Regions from separate parts of the Mycobacterium riyadhense genome, predicted to be linked through region 1. Evidence: riboswitches for the same ligand, from Rfam matches in the RefSeq annotation. Region 1 holds a riboswitch; the other holds the start of a gene.
The links. Region 1 has a riboswitch for magnesium ahead of AADZ78_RS13495 (PPE family protein). Riboswitches for the same ligand answer to the same signal wherever they lie in the genome.

Region 1 (5,091 bases):
GACCAGGCCGAAGCGGTCACCCAAGCCGCCGCCAGTGCCGGGGCCAGCCTCACGCAATCGGAGTTGCCGCAACTGATGTCCGCGGTGCCAGAAAGTCTGCAAGGACTCGCATCACCAGCGGCGGCGTCGCCACTCGATGCCATTCCCGGGTCGGGATTGCTCGCCGAAATCCTGAATTTCCTGGATGGAGCCGATGGGAATCCTTATGGGACCTTCTTGAACTCCAACCTGGCCAACGGATTCGTCTCGGCCGGGTACGTCAGCCCCGCACTCGTCGGCCCGGCCGTCTGGGCTGCTATGGCAGACATCAACGCTGTAGCACTCGGCGCACAAGAAGGGGTCGCGGTACCACCTATGGGCTCCGGCGAAGGAAATCCGGGGTGGATACCCGCAGACTCGCCGGCCAGCCCGATGGGCGTGCCACCGTTGGGCGAGGTGACCCCGGCCTCGTGGCATACGGGAGGGGTGTCGGTCGGCACCAACAAGGCTGCGTTGATCGGGCGATTGTCTGTCCCACAAAGCTGGACGGCGGCGACCGCGGTGGCGAACCACGCCGGAGCTGCGGCAGCAGGTGGCGGCTGGACCAGCACCGCCGTCCCGGAAGCGGCGGCCGGCATGCCCGGTGTGCCCGGCATGCCCGCCGCAGGGATTTACGGGCACGGCTTCGGTAGTGCCCCGCGGTACGGATTCCGGCCCACCGTCATGGGACGCCCACCAGCCGCTGGATAGCGCAAGGGCCTTCGTGACTTTGGCGGTCGGTGCTGGCACGTATGCGGTCACCGAAGCCAACAACGCGCCGAGCGATCGGTTAAAGGTCGGCTAAAAGGAGGTGCAGGCAATGGATTTCGGGGCGCTCCCGCCTGAAGTCAACTCCCTGCGCATGTATTCCGGGCCAGGATCGGCGCCAATGTTGGCTGCCGTGACGGCCTGGGATGGCCTTGCCGCCGAAATGCATTTGACCGCAACGGCATACGAGTCGGTGATCTCGGCGTTGGTCAGTGAAGGTTGGCTGGGGCCGGCGTCGGCAGCAATGGCCGCCGCGGTCGCCCCATATGTCACATGGATGAGCGCCACGGGCCTGCGGGCCGCGCAGACAGCAAGTCAGGCCGCGGCGGCCGCGGTGGCCTTTGAGACCGCGTACGCCATGACTGTGCCCCCGGCTGTGGTTGCGGCGAACCGTGCGCGATTGCTGGCGCTGGTGGCGACCAATTTTCTGGGTATAAACACGCCCGCGATCGCGGCTACCGAGGCCGAATACGCCGAAATGTGGGCCCAGGATGCGTCGGCGATGTACGCATATGCCGCTAGTTCCGCCGAGGCCGCAGCGCTGACACCATTTTCCGAACCGGCGCAGACCACCAATCCGTCCGGGCCGGCCGGCCAGGCCGCGGCGGTCTCCCAAGCGGCCGGTTCAGTGGTTGGCAGCCTTACCCAAACGGAGTTGCCCCAACTCATGTCCGCGGTGCCGGCGAGCTTACAAGAATTCGCATCACCTGCGGCAGCGTCCCCATTCGATGCCATAACCCAGTCGGGACTGCTTGCCGACATCCTGAATTTCCTGGATGGCGCCGATGGGAACCCTTACGGGATCTTCCTGAACTCCGCGCTGTCCAACGGGTGGCTGTCAGCTGGATATACGGCTCCCGCAACGGTCATGCCCGCAATCACGAGTGCGCTGGCCGATGTCAATGCGGTGGCTCTCGGCGATACGGAGCAGGTCTCCTTACCGCCCATGGGCTCCGGTTCCGGCAACCCCACGTGGACCGGGGCGACGGGCACTCAGCCGGGATTGGGGGGAGTTGCGGCCGGCACGAACCAGGCGGCCCTGGTGGGGCGACTGTCTGTTCCACCGAGCTGGACCGCGGCCGCCGAGGTGGCAAATCCCGCCGGTGCCGCAGTCTCGGCAACCGGTTCGACCAGCACCGCTGCTGTGCCTGAGACTGCGGGCGTGCCCGGTGTGCCCGGCATGCCGGCTGGTTACGCGCGTAGTTTTGGCAATGGTCCCCGATACGGATTCCGGCTGACGATCATGCCGCGTCCGCCCGCCGGCGGCTGATCGGGACTGCCGGCCGCCCGACGGCTCCGAGCGCGTCGAGTTGACTCCCATCGCTCCGAGTGCCACGATAGGCCCGGTATGCACCTCGCTAGGTGAGGCGTCTGCACGGATATAGGCCACTGACCTCGAACGTCGAAAGACGCCCAGGGTCAGGACAGCTCTTCCCGGCTTAAGGGTTGAGCCCAAGTGGCTTCTGGCTTTTGACCAGCCAGATACGCCGTGTGGTGCCAAAGCTCTGACGAGAGGGGTGCCCGCCCGATCGCTTTGCGATGGGCCCTCATCCCTGTGTGCGCGGTGCCCGGCATCCCCGTGTGCCCCGGCCCTGAGGAGGTGAGAGCGGAATGAGTCCCGGCGATAGTCCGTATCCGAGATCGACGACCATTTCGTTCCGATCCGACCCCGGTGCCGTTTTCGCGATCTGAACCGCGTTACAGCACTTCACTTTCCTGATCTCGCGTTTCGCCATGCGAAACGTGAGCGGGCTGCGCGGAAATGGCGCCGGTCCGGGTTGGGTCATTCCCGTGAGGATCATGGCCGATGTCATTTGTCACCGCCAATCCGGAGGTTAGCGCAAGTGCCACGGCAGTCCATTTCAGCCAGCTAGGAAGAAGGGGGCAACAATGACCGCCGCCCTGGACTTTGCGGCATTGCCGCCCGAAATCAACTCCACCCGCATGTACTTGGGAGCGGGCTCGGGGCCCATGCTGGCCGCCGCCTCAGCCTGGAGCGGGTTGGCCGCAGAATTGCGCGCCACCGCGTTGTCTTACGGCTCGGTGCTCGCCGCACTAACCAGCGAGGAATGGTACGGCCCAGCGTCAGCAGCCATGGCGGCCGCCGCGGCCCCCTACGTAGAGTGGATGACCAGCGTCGCCGTCCAGGCCGAGCAGACCGCCGCACAAGCCGAGGCCGCCGCGGCTGCTTACGAAGCCGCGTTCGCCGCAACCGTGCCACCAACGATGGTCGCGGCCAACCGGGCTCAACTGATGACGCTGATCGCCACCAATATCCTCGGTCAAAACACGCCGGCGATCGCGGCCACCGAGGCGCAGTATGCCGAAATGTGGGCCCAAGACGCGATGGCAATGTACGGCTACGCCGGTTCCTCGGCGGCGGCGACGGAGTTGAGCCCGTTCGTCGAGCCTCACCAGACAACCAACCCCAGCGGGCTGGCCGCCCAGGCCGCTGCCGTTACCCAAACCGCCGGCAACTCGGCCGCCAGCCAGCAGAGCGCGCTGTCACAGCTGATCTCCGCGATGCCCAGCGCATTACAAACGCTTACCGGCTCCAACAACACATCCTGGTGGAGAGAAATCCTGAACCTGCTGACTGGGAACGGGCCGCCCTGGTGGAACAACTTCTGGAACACGTGGGGACCCAACGCCAACCTTTGGAACACCATCACTTCGACGGGGTTCTTCACCCCGGGTGCCACCGTCGGAACCCTTTCGAGCTTGCTAGGCGCGGGCGCTATGGGAGATGTGGCGGGGGACATGGCCGCGGCGGCAGCACCTGCGGCGTCCAACGCGGTAGCAGGTGCTGTCGGATCCCCCGGCGGGCTTGGTGGCATGATTTCCGCCGGTGCGGGCAACGCAGGGATCATCGGCAAGCTATCGGTGCCGCCAAGCTGGACCGGCGCCGCGCCGGTCGGCCCCCTTGGCTCAGCGTTGGGGGGCACTCCAATGGTCGCGCCGCCGCCGGCGATGGCAGCCGGCATGCCCGGAATGCCTTTGGGCAGTATGACCGGTCAACCGTTTGGCCGCGCTGTGCCCCAGTACGGTTTCCGGCCCACCTTCGTGGCACGCCCACCGGCCGCCGGATAACGGGCGGGGCCGCAAGGACTGCGTCCATCCAGGCACTGTCCAGCAACTAGACAGTTAGATGGCAGCTGTACTGGCATACGTTTCCCGACGTGTTGCGTACGCTTTCGCATAATCGGGAGAACACGTTACGACGTTCAGCAATCGATTCGGTGCTTCGACCATCAGGTCGCCGCTCGCGAGTGCTGACGCAGCCATCTGTGGGGTCGGTTGTAGATGATTTACGGGCATGCCAGGGCACACGTGGCTGACCATAAGCCGATTGCAATGACAATACCGCTGGATATCCTTGGCCAATATCGTCCGCCCGCTCCGAAGCCCTACCGCGGCGACGCAGCAGTGGCACATATTATTAAGCCTCCGAGCATTTTTAAATGGCGAAAAAAGGGGGTCGCAATAATACGCGATTGACGGAGTGAAATGCCTTTCTTTCGCACATCTCAAAATGCGAGTGGAGGCAATGAGCTGTAGACACTTGAATCGACCTTTGCCCGATTGCGGGAGGGCCACTGATCATCGTTGTGACCACGGTGTATAGCGTGCCAAGGCGATAGCTGCACGCCCGTCTCACAAGTGGTCAACGAACGGTGACACCGACTGTTTACATTTCGCTTACGTGAGCGGAACGCTATGCAAATAATTTCTCCGCAACATGTTTGTAGCGTAGGTCAGAAGCCTAAAAAGGGGGAGGAAATGCTTACCGCAACAGATCTTTCGAACCCGGAGCGTGCGGTTTGTCGTCACTAAAACATTGTGAAATCACTCACAGCACATTATTTGTGTATCTGTTGAGTTTCATAAGAGCCACATCGATTTGTATGCAGAACCAGGGGGCCGTGATTACCATGGCGGCCGTATAGGGGACCGGAGGTAACACATATGGACTTCGGGGCGCTCCCGCCGGAAATCAACTCCGGGCGGATGTATGTAGGGGCGGGGTCCGGACCGATGTTGGCTGCAGCTGCGGCGTGGGATGAGTTGGCCATGCACTTACAGGCCACGGCCGCCTCATATGGTTCCACGATTGAGGGCCTGACCATCGGCCCGTGGACGGGTCCCTCCTCGATCACGATGGCGGCTGCGGCCGCTCCGTATGTGGCGTGGATAACCGCCACGGGGGCTCAGGCTGAACAGGCGGCCACGCAGGCCAAGATCGCCGCCGCGGCGTATGAGACGGCGTTTGCCGCGACGGTGCCCCCACCGCTGATTGCCGCAAAC
Region 2 (5,091 bases), 450 kb from region 1:
ACCGACCGTAGGCGTCGATCGCGTCGGTCAGTTCGACCTGCTTGACGTTGAGTTCGTCACCGATCAGGTCGGCGAATGGCTTCAATCGTTGCGGGTCTTCCACTGCCACAGTGAGTTTCGGCAACGGCAAGCGTACCCGCAGCTTCTTGGCCTTGCGCAGCGAGGATGCGGCGGAGCACACCTCACGGACCTGGTCCATTGCGGCCACCAACTCGGCATCAGTGGGCAGCTCGTCGGTCTGCGGCCAGTCTGTCAGATGAACCGAACGCTGTCCGGTGAGACCACGCCAGATCATTTCAGTGGTCAGCGGAAGCAATGGAGCAGCCAGCCTCGCGGTCACCTCCAAGACGGTATGCAGGGTATCGATCGCATCGACATCTTCCTCCCAGAACCGTGAACGCGACCGTCGCACATACCAATTCGTCAACGCCTCGGCGAACTGGCGCAGCTGTTCGCACGCCCCCGAGATATCGCAGACCTCCATCGAATGGGTCAGATCGTCGCGCAGCCCGGCCAGCTTAGCTACGATGTAGCGGTCCAGGACATGCGACGAGTCCGCACGCCAGGCACCGACTTTCGGTGCGTACAACGCCAGGAAGCTGTAGGCGTTCCACAACGGCAGCAGCACCTGCCGTACCCCCTCGCGGATGCCCTGTTCGGTGACGATCAGATTGCCGCCGCGCAGGATCGGCGAGGCCATCAGGAACCACCGCATGGCATCGGACCCATCGCGATCGAACACTTCGTTCACATCCGGGTAGTTGCGCAGCGACTTGCTCATCTTCTGGCCGTCCGAGCCCAGCACGATCCCGTGCGCCACACAGGTTTTGAATGCCGGACGGTCGAACAGCGCGGTGGCCAGCACGTGCAGGGTGTAGAACCAGCCTCGGGTCTGCCCGATGTACTCCACGATGAAGTCACCGGGATAATGCCCCTGGAACCAGTCCTCGCTCTCGAATGGGTAGTGCACCTGGGCATACGGCATGGACCCCGAGTCGAACCACACGTCGAGCACATCGGGAATGCGCCGCATCGTGCTACCGCCAGTGGGGTCGTCGGGGTTGGGACGGGTGAGCTCGTCGATGTAGGGCCGGTGCAGGTTGGTCGGCCGCACGCCGAAGTCGCGTTCCAGCTCATCGAGGCTGCCATAAACGTCCATGCGTGGATAGGCCGGGTCGTCGGACTTCCACACTGGAATCGGCGTGCCCCAGTAACGGTTTCGTGAGATGGACCAATCGCGGGCGCCCTGCAGCCACTTGCCGAACTGGCCGTCTTTGACGTGTTCGGGATACCAGGTGATCTGTTGGTTCAGCTCCACCATGCGGTCCCGGAAGTCGGTCACCCTGACGAACCACGACGACACCGCCCGGTAGATCAATGGGTTTCGGCATCGCCAGCAGTGCGGGTAGGGGTGTTCATAGGTCTCGTGACGCAGCAGCACCGCGCCGTTCGCCGCCGCCGGACCGCTCTGGTTCTTCAGGTCGCGGATGATCTGCGGGTTGGCATCGAAGACGTGCTGGCCCTGGTAGTCCGGAACGGTGGCGTCAAAGCGGCCTTTGGAATCGACAGGTGTGACCGGCACAATGCCGACCGGATCGGTCGTTGCCATGTCGTCCTCACCGTAAGCCGGTGCCATGTGCACCATCCCGGTACCGTCCTCGGTGGTGACGAAGTCGGCGCCAAGGACGCGAAAAGCGTTGGGCGAGTCCATAAAGAACGCAAACGGCGGCAGGTATGGAGTGCCCAAAAGATCGGCCCCCCGGTAAGTGCCCAACACCTCGGGCTCCTCACCGAGCTCGCGTGCGTAGGCGGCCAGCCGTTCGGCGGCCAGCACGAAACGCCGATCGCCGACCCTGACCTGCACGTAGGTCACCTCCGGATGAACAGCCACCGCAAGGTTCGACGGCAGCGTCCACGGCGTCGTCGTCCACACCAATAGGTAGGCACCAGCCAAGGGACCACCTGCCACCGTGAAGCCGACTGTGATGGCGGGGTCTTGGCGGCTTTGGTAGATGTCGTCGTCCATTCGCAATTCGTGATTGGACAGCGGGGTCTCGTCGCGCCAGCAGTACGGCAATACTCGGTAGCCCTCATATGCCAAGCCCTTGTCCCACAGTTGCTGGAACGCCCAGAGCACCGACTCCATGTAGCTGATGTCGAGCGTCTTGTAGTCGTTGTCGAAGTCGACCCAGCGAGCTTGCCGAGTGACATACGCCTGCCATTCGTCGGTGTAGCGCAATACGGATGCGCGGCAGGCATCGTTGAAGGCGGCGATGCCCATGGCGTCGATCTGGGATTTGTCGGTGATCCCAAGCTCGCGCTCGACTTCGAGCTCGGCGGGCAGCCCGTGGGTGTCCCAGCCGAAGCGGCGCTCCACTTTGTAACCGCGCATGGTGCGGTACCGCGGCACGATGTCCTTGACGTAGCCGGTCAGCAGGTGCCCGTAGTGCGGCAAACCGTTGGCGAACGGCGGGCCGTCGTAAAACACGTACTCCGGCGCGCCGTCCCGGCGGGCGATGCTGGCGCGGAAGGTGTCGTCGCGAGTCCAGTAATCGAGCACCCCAAGCTCGAGCGCCGGGAAGTCGGGGGCCCCGCCGCCCAGCTTCGGATACGCCCTGGGGTCAGCGTTCTCGGTCAAGTGCGTCGTCTCCCTGTGCCAGGTCAGGCCCGGGGACGACGATGCGCTGGTGCGCAACCGCCGCGGTACCACCCCGCTTGCCACACTCTCGCGTGACCGCTCAACTTCAGGCTGTGACGGGCCCACCCGTTCGGCTCTACTGGGCCAGGCTGGCTGTTCTTCCGAAGGCTCCCCGGTGATAGCCGGATCGATGCCGATAGGCCGATTCTACTGAAGCGCTCCAAGGGGCTACCTGGCCGCGGGCTACGCCTGCGGTCGGGTAGCCCCTTGGAGCCCAGAATGCACACTAGCCATTGGACTCAGGCTTGGATCTCGAGAAGCCCGACACGCCACAGCGCGGCGTACATGTGCCGCAGCGGAACACTCAGCAAGCGAGCGGCCCCCTCGACCAGTGGGTCGCCGCCGGCGCCGAACGGCCGGGTGTCGTTCTGCCGCGCCGCCTTCTTGGGCGCGGGAGCCTGAGTCGGGACGTCGCGCACCACGTGCAGCTGTCGCGCGGGCGCTACGGTTACTACTTCGTCGTACAGAGCTGCGGTCATCATCGCCTCCCGGACGGAAAATCAAACGTGGAACATGTGGACACTGACCTGAATTGACCTGGTCCCGTCCCGTAGCGATTCCGCTCTACAAGGCGCGTGATGTCTGGGTTTGACGACTCAGTCGACAACGTCGCGCCGAAGGCCGGATCGGGACGAAACACAGCCCGGATATCGGTCCGGACTATCACCGGAACTCATTCGTCCCTCACCTCCTCACGGTCACGACGCGTGCGGGTACCGCACGATCTAGGTGCACAAAGGGGGAAGGAAAAACCGACCACTGTCGGAAACCCGCACCCCACTCGTCAGAGCTTTGGCACCACACGACGTGTCCGGTAAACCGGAAGCCACCTGGGCTCAACCCTTAAGCCGGGAAGAGCTGTCCTGACCCGGGGCGTCTTTCGACGTTCGGGGTCAGTGGCCTATGTTCGTGTAGCCGCCTCACCTAACGAGGTGCTTGCCTGACCGATCATGCACGACCTATCCGACTCGGTCAACATCATCCGGGCCGCATGTTCGAATCTTTACGCTTCCACGATGCGGGTTGACAGCCATTGGCCAGGGCTCAGCTGCCACTTGTGCGCGGGCGCAGCCCGTCAAGTACCAGTGAAACGACGAAATCCGCGACCTGAGCTGCGGTGACGTCGTCGTCGGTGCTAAGCCGCCGATGCGCCAGTTGGCCCACCAGTGCCGCCACCGTGTACGCGATCATTCGAGGTGGCGCCGACACTACCTCGCCACGCTCCTGAGCAGCGACGATGACGGTTTCGATGTCATCGATGAATCGCTCATAAATCCCGCCGAGATGCTTTTCGAATCGATCGCCCAACGCATAAGCGTCACGGAACAGCAGTTTGACGGTTGCCTTGTCGGCTTCGAAGAACTCGAAGGTTGCCTGCACGCCGGCTTTTAAGGGCGCGTGAAAGGAGGTCCGCGGCGCCGCTGCTTCGCCGGTGAATGACGACAACGTCGCGCTGAGATGCGTACGCAAGGCCTCTTCCTCGGAGGCCATCAACGCATGGAACAAATCGTCCTTGGAGTCGAAGTACCAGTAGACCAACCCGTATGCCAGGCCCGCCTGCTTGGCGATGTCGGCGATGGTGGTGGCGTGAAAACCCTTGCCGGCGAAGACTTTTTTGGCCGCCGCCATGATCTCCTCACGGCGTTGTGTCTTCTCCTCGTCGCTGATCGCCCGGCGCCGCCGGGTACTGGTCCTGGTCACCTGTCAACGAGGGTCTCGAGCTGGCCGATGGTGTCGATGAACTCTTCGACCATTTCGAGCACCACCGAACGCGTCGGCCGCACCCGGTTGAGCGAACCGACGACCTGACCGACGAAGTAGGTCGCAAGCTCACGAGCCTTGGCGCCCGGCTGGCCAGCCGCCTGGTTGATACGCAGCTGTGGCTCATTGATCAGCGCGTTCTGCAACGGCATGCCAAGCGGGTTGGGAGTGTCGGGCCGGTCCCACTCGTCGGTCCAGGCCGTGCGCAGCATCCGCGCGGGCTTGCCCGTCATCGATCGCGACCGCACCGTGTCCGACGAGCTCGCTGCCAGGAATTTGTCCTTAACCACCGGAGGCGTCTCGGCTTCTTCGGTGGTCAACCACACCGAGCCGCACCACACGCCTTCGGCCCCCAGGGCCAGCGCCGCAGCGATCTGGCGGCCGCGGGCGATCCCGCCGGCCGCCAACACGGGCGTCGGCGAAACCGCATCCACCACCTCGGGAACCAGAACCATGGTCGCCACCTCGCCGGTGTGCCCCCCGGCTTCGGTGCCCTGCGCGACGATGAGGTCCACGCCCGCCGCGGTGTGCCGCCGCGCGTGTTCCGTGGTGCCGGCCAGGGCGGCCACCACCACGTTGTGGTCGTGAGCCCGCTGGACAAGATCGCTCGGCGGCGGGCCGAGCGCGCTGGC

Region 2: it holds a riboswitch for magnesium, as region 1 does, so the genes downstream of both, AADZ78_RS11650 (Rv1535 family protein) here and AADZ78_RS13495 (PPE family protein) in region 1, are expected to answer to the same signal.

The regions. Positions count from the first base shown of each region.
Region 1 is NZ_OY970456.1:3,014,197-3,019,287, forward strand. Features, by position in the region: gene AADZ78_RS13485 (PPE family protein) at 1-729, shown strand, start outside; gene AADZ78_RS13490 (PPE family protein) at 839-2,056, shown strand; M-box (ykoK) riboswitch at 2,134-2,310, shown strand; gene AADZ78_RS13495 (PPE family protein) at 2,677-3,876, shown strand; gene AADZ78_RS13500 (PPE family protein) at 4,753-5,091, shown strand, end outside.
Region 2 is NZ_OY970456.1:2,561,145-2,566,235, reverse strand. Features, by position in the region: gene ileS (isoleucine--tRNA ligase) at 1-2,638, opposite strand, end outside; gene AADZ78_RS11650 (Rv1535 family protein) at 2,938-3,177, opposite strand; M-box (ykoK) riboswitch at 3,468-3,637, opposite strand; gene AADZ78_RS11645 (TetR/AcrR family transcriptional regulator) at 3,743-4,399, opposite strand; gene AADZ78_RS11640 (NAD(P)H-dependent flavin oxidoreductase) at 4,396-5,091, opposite strand, start outside.